DNA from 2 places in the Enterococcus sp. AMC2644 genome. Region 2 is predicted to be linked to the other one. Evidence: riboswitches for the same ligand, from Rfam matches in the RefSeq annotation. Region 2 holds a riboswitch; the other holds the start of a gene.
What was found. Region 2 has a riboswitch for thiamine pyrophosphate ahead of thiT (energy-coupled thiamine transporter ThiT). Riboswitches for the same ligand answer to the same signal wherever they lie in the genome.
Positions count from the first base shown of each region.

Region 1 (3,194 bases), 210 kb from region 2:
TACTTTCAATGATGCAGATAAATCTGTGTATCTGGAAGAAAAAGGGATGATTATTGATTTAGGTGCAATTGCTAAAGGGTACATTGCCGATGAAGCAGCAAAAGTGTTGAAAAAAAATGGTGTAACATCCGCAATTGTTGATTTAGGGGGCAATATTTTAGTTGTTGGTCACAGTTGGCGTGGAGAAAATGAAGATTGGAATGTCGGCATTCAAGATCCTAATAACGCGCGTGGAACAATTTTAGGCTCAATCAAAGAAAGCGACAAAACGATTGTTACTTCAGGAATTTATGAACGTTACTTAGAAGTAGATGGTGAAAAATACCATCATATTTTTGATTCTAAGACAGGGTATCCCTATGATAATGATATTGCTAGTGCAACTGTTATTACGGAAAAATCCATTGATGGTGATGGTTTGACGACAGTTATTTTTGATAAAGGTGTCAAAGCAGGTCTGGAATATATTGAACAAAATACACCAAAAGGCACGGATGCTATTTTTGTTACCAAAGAAGGTAGAGTATACGTGACTGATGACATTAAGGACACTTTTAAGTTAGATAAAGATTCTGGCTATACAATGGGTGACCGCAGCGAACTTAAATAGCAATCTAGGAGGAAAAAATGTCACTGAAGAATTTTTTAGAAGTTGTTGAGATCCGTACAAAAGTTGCGAGTCTTTTTCCATTTCTTATAGGGGTGCTGTATTCATTAGCACATTTTAATGAATTTCATGGGTTTTATACGGTGTTATTTTTCATCGGCATGTTAACTTTTGATATGACTACTACTGCGATTAACAATTATATGGACTTTAAAAAAGCGCAATCGGAAACGTATAAATATGAACAAAACGTGATCGGTCGTGAACGAATCTCTCCAGCATTGATTCGTAAAATGATCTTAATTATGTTAGGCATTTCAGCGATTATTGGGTTATTGTTAAGTATGATGACTGGTTGGCTGTTTTTAATTATGGGTGGCGTAGTTTGTTTGGTTGGAATTTTCTATACATTTGGTCCAATCCCTGTTTCACGCATGCCTTTAGGCGAAATTGCTAGTGGTTTAACGATGGGCTTAGGCTTATTTGCGATGACGGTTTATTTGAATACAGTGAATCAACGCGTGTTTTACCTAGATATTAGTTTTAAAAATAACAGTTTTTCCTTAGCTGGCCAATTCTGGGGCATCTTGGCAATTTTTGTAGCTTCTTTACCTTTAGTTTTTACGATTGCAAATATTATGTTGGCAAATAATTTACGTGATTTAGAAACGGATATCGAAAATAATCGCTATACATTGGTGTATTACATTGGTCGTAAAAAAGGCGTCCAACTTTTTCAAGTAATGATGTATGCTTGTTATGCTACGATTTTATTAGGGTTTTTATTTTGGGTATTCCGTTGGCCAATCTTAATTGTGTTTATTAGCTTGCCAAAAATTCGTCGCAACTTGATGAGTTTCCAAGAAACATTGCCACATCCTAAAAGCTTTGGCTATGCTATTCAAAATATGGTATTGTTTAATGCCAGCTATGCATTAGCATTACTATTGAGTTTACTTTTTTAGAGTAGACGCTTGAATAAAGGTATGCTATACTTTAAAAAAATTGAATATAGAAACATTTGGGGTGCTGTATAGCTGAGATTATACCCATTGAACCTGAAACAGTTAATACTGGCGCAGGGAAATGTGTTTATTATTGTGATGAGTGCCTGACTAAGTTTATTTAGTCAGGTTTTTTATTTGCATGATCTGTCGATGAGCAGGACTCCTTTTGCTTCTATTTTAGAATGAAAGGAGTCTTTTTTATGCAAAAATGGTCATTGCAACAAGTAGTTTTGCTTGCGCTTTTAGCGTTTTTATTTGGTGGGGTATTTATGGGGGCGGGTGTACTGTATTCATTATTAAATGCTGTATTAACGCCTTTGGGGCTTAGTCCGTTTGCCAATGAAATATTATTTGGATTATGGACGATGGCAGCACCAGTCGCTGGAATTTTAGTGCCCAAAAAAGGAAGTGCAACGTTAGGAGAACTATTAGCAGCTTTAGCTGAAATGCTTTATGGTTCTTATTTTGGTCCAGGTGTTTTATTATCTGGTCTGATTCAAGGTTTTGGAACGGAACTAGGATTTATACTGACAAAATATCAACGTTATGACAAAGTTACTTTATTTTATGGAGCGATTGGTACTACCGTCTTAAGTTTTATCTTTGAATTTTTCAAATTTGGTTATGGAACATATGGCTTAGGAATGGTCATGGCGTTGTTAGCCGTTCGTTTTGTTTCAGTGGTCTTTTTTGGCGTATTTCTAGTCACACAGATTATGAAAATCTATCAAAAAATTCAAAATGCTAAGGTGTCTGTTTCATGATTGAATTGAAAGAAGTTACTTTTCAGCAGCAACAACAAGTGATTTTTGATCATTTGTCATTTAAATTTCCAAAGCATCAATTTACATTGATTACAGGAGACAGTGGTAGTGGTAAATCAACATTATTTCGATTGATTGCTGGTTTTGCTCAACTGCCATATACGGGAGAAATTTTGTTAAATAATAAAAATTTAACAACTGCTTCGATGAAAGAAAAAGCTCAAGCAGTTGGGATGGTTTTTCAAAATCCCAGTCAGCAATTCACCATGCGAACACTGCGTAAAGAAATCATTTTTGCATTAGAAAATTTAGGTTTGCCTGTTTCTGAAATTGATTGGCGAATGAAGCAGGCATTAGAACTAGGCGAGACAGCGCATCTTGCTGATAGAGAGCTGAATCAATTATCTGGAGGCGAGCAGCAACGAGCTGCATTAACAGTCATTTTAGCCATTGATGCACCTATTTTATTATTGGATGAACCCTTTGCTAGCATTGATCCTGAATCACGATTGCATTTCATTCAAAAATTAAAACAATTACGTACTCAAGGAAAAACAATTATTTTGAGTGATCATGAGTGGTTAGGTTATCAAGGGGTTGTTGACCAAGTCGTTGAATTGAAAGAGGGCGCATTGCATTTGTGTTCTCTCGATAAATTAGATCAAGGGACTCCGAATTTTCGTCTGAGTCAATCAGAATGTAACATGCCCTCGTTTTTTGACTTAGAAAAAGTGCAAATACAACGAAATAAACAATTGTTGCTTGATACAAGTTGGCAATTAAATAAAGGGATTACAACTTTAACAGGCGCTAATG
Region 1 covers NZ_CM177095.1:1,559,810-1,563,003, forward strand. Annotated here, with positions in the region: gene AC4BC5_RS07625 (FAD:protein FMN transferase) at 1-610, shown strand, start outside; gene menA (1,4-dihydroxy-2-naphthoate polyprenyltransferase) at 628-1,572, shown strand; TPP riboswitch at 1,620-1,709, shown strand; gene AC4BC5_RS07635 (ECF transporter S component) at 1,815-2,378, shown strand; gene AC4BC5_RS07640 (ABC transporter ATP-binding protein) at 2,375-3,194, shown strand, end outside.
Region 1: linked by a shared signal. The riboswitch ahead of AC4BC5_RS07635 (ECF transporter S component) and the one ahead of thiT (energy-coupled thiamine transporter ThiT) in region 2 are both predicted to bind thiamine pyrophosphate.

Region 2 (3,194 bases):
CTTCTATTAGTGATTCTTCACGAGCAATCGACATTCTGCCCATATTTAGTAATAAGCCATCAATACTCTTGAATAAATCAGGAAATTCTCGAATATCTTCAGCCATGATGGGTTTTGCACCAACGAATAATAAGCCATTTGCTAATAATTCATTGGTAATTTCATTGGTAATACAATGAATCAATGGCGCTTTTTTCAGAGGTAAATACTGCGCAAGTGTATCTTGCCAAGTTGTCATATTGATACTCCTTTATATAAATGTTGAATTTTTTGAATCGCTGTGATGCTCTTGGCTTTTTGCCAGATAAAAAAGGCAACGACTGAACCAATACAAGCCGCTCCAATAAAACGTGGGGTATACATTAACCAATAAAAATCGCTACTACTACCAGTAAACCAAACCATTACCGGATAAGACAATAAAGAGCCAATAATTCCTGTACCAATAATTTCCCCGACCATCGAAGAAACAATGGATGGATACAAGCGATACCCCAGCCCTGCTAGGAAAGCTCCGAACACTGCACCAGTTAAGGCTAACGGCGGAATTCCCAATAACGTCATCCGAATTAAACCACAGACCAAAGCCATAATCGTTCCGTAAACTGGACCTAATAATACGCCAGCTAATACATTCATCACACTCGACATTGGTGCCATACCTTCAATTCGAAACAATGGAGATAAGACCACATCTAATGCAACCATCATCGCTAGATAGGTTAATTTCTGTAATTTTTTATTTTCCATAATATACTCCTTTATTTGTTGAAATTATATGCCATATTCCAAAAAGCCTCTTCCATCTTCACGCTAGTCACAAATGCAGCAATCATTTGTTGACGTTCGAATGCTGTAGCTTTTTGATATAAGCTATTTAACAATTCTTGTTCTTCTGCAACAATTGCCATGCTCTCTGGTGTCGTACAAGTATCAAGCCAACGCTGATAGATAGGGTGTGGCGATTCTCGTAAGGTTAAGCCAATTTCTTGATACAACCAAGCACAAGGTAGTAAACTCGCAAATGCTGTAGCAACAGAATCGTTCAATTGTTGATGCATGTGACTTACATACTCTTGAGGAACCATTGCAATTGGTGTTTGTTGTCTTTCTTGTTGTGTAATTTGGAGTGCTTCAAAAAAAGTTTCACGAATATTAATTTCTCCAGCTATCAAGCGTTTCGCCCCTTGTTGCATCATCTTCTTTATTTTTGGTAGCGTCGTCTGTTGAGCAATGGCTAGATAAACCGACTGCAATGATTCTAAATAATAACAATCTTGTAATAGATAATAACGGAAACAACTTTCAGGTAAGGTTCCCTGATGTAATTCTTGAATAAATGGATGTTTCAAGCTACGCTCCCAGCTTTCTTGTGCAGTACAGCGGGCGATTGTCACAAAATTCATTGGGTTTTACCTAATCGTATCTTTGGGAACAAAGATTGTCGGATTCATCCGATAAAGTATTAATAATACAATTGTCGTTACAATCGCCGTTGCTAGCCCGCTGATTCCATTCATCACTAAAGAAAAGACGACCGGACTCATGCCCCATAGCGCATACGAACCCCAGAAAACCCAACCAGCGACAAAATGCCAAAAATAACGAGCCAATGCGCCAATCATTACACCAGAAATGATTTGTTTGTGAGCAGTTGATTTGTCACCGTTAGCAATCGCTGTTTGTAATTTAGCAGCTGCAATACCTGTTAGACCGGCAAAAGTAAAAGCGATTGGATATTCAATTAATACCTGTATCACACTTAAAAAGAAGACTTTGCCCGTTGGAAAATGTAACAGCCCCCAAATAAATGCTGCTAATAAGCCGGCTTTAGGACCGCGGCGCAAGGCGTAAACTGCAATGGGGATTTGCCCAAGCGAAATGGAAAAACTTGAACCAATATCGACTGGAATAAACGATAAGACCATTGCTAAAGCTGCTAAAATGGTGCCTTCCACCCAAATTTTTGTTTTTGATGAACCCATAAAAAAACTCCTCCTTTAGAATCTTCACAATTCACAAAGGAGAAGTAAATGACAGTTATCATGTACACTTCAACTCATCACAATTCCTACGCTCGAATGATCGAAACAGGTACGGAGGGTTTAGAGTAAACTCAATCTCAGCCCAAATGGACTCCCCTTTGCGAGTAGATTCTATTTAATTTTTAATACAGCAAAAGCATAGCACAGTTTTTAGGTAATGAAAACCTTAATGTAATTTTTTTATTATTAAACGGACAATTTTTTTTGAAAGATTGACATTGTAATGGTTTCAAGTATTATTAGGTGTAATAAAAGAGAGGAGCGCTGATATGATTATTAAACCAACTCTTGCTGAAAAGATGAACATCTTTTTTGACAAGGAGAACCAACCTAATGAGCGTGTCACTATGGGCTTAATTACATTACAACCTGGTGAAAAAAGTCCAGCAGAAGGTTTTGCTCGCCACGACCAAGATGAATATTCTTATATTATTTCGGGAACGGCACATACCATTTTAGAAGATGGACAAGATTTAATTGGCAAACCTGGTGATGCGCAATTAATTGAAAAAGGAGAAGGTCACATCAATTACAATGACGGAGACGAACCAGCAGTGGTTGTCTGGATGTTAGTCGACCGTCACTAAACTAGGAGGAATAAAATGAATAAAAAGGGACTTTGGTTAGGTGCCCTAGCAACTTTAGCATTAGTCGGTTGTTCAACAGGGAAGCCAAAAGAAGAAGCAACACCAATTAATTTAATGTCTGCATCGGAATTAACAACGTTAGACACATCAAATATGTTAGATTTTCCCGATGCAATTACACATACTGCAGCCTTTGAAGGTTTGTATGCCTTAGATGAAAACGATGAAGTAATTCCCGCAGTGGCGAAAGAATTGCCTGAAATTTCTGACGATGGTAAAATTTATACGATTACTTTACGTGATAATGCTATTTGGAGCAACGACGAGCCAGTAACTGCTCATGACTTTGAAGCGGCCTGGAAAAAAATGATTGATCCCAAAAATGCCTTAATCTATAGCTTCTTACTAATCGATACGGTCGAAAATGCCGAAGCAATCGCAACCGGCGAAAAAGAAGTCGATGAATTAGGTGTAAAAGCACTCGACGATTACACCTTAGAAGTGCATTTAAGCGAAGCAAAACCATATTTCACATCCTTGCTCACTTTCCCTACATTCTTCC
Region 2 covers NZ_CM177095.1:1,353,272-1,356,465, forward strand. Annotated here, with positions in the region: gene thiM (hydroxyethylthiazole kinase) at 1-238, opposite strand, end outside; gene thiW (energy coupling factor transporter S component ThiW) at 235-750, opposite strand; gene tenA (thiaminase II) at 762-1,406, opposite strand; gene thiT (energy-coupled thiamine transporter ThiT) at 1,413-1,985, opposite strand; TPP riboswitch at 2,052-2,153, opposite strand; gene AC4BC5_RS06620 (cupin domain-containing protein) at 2,315-2,632, shown strand; gene AC4BC5_RS06625 (peptide ABC transporter substrate-binding protein) at 2,648-3,194, shown strand, end outside.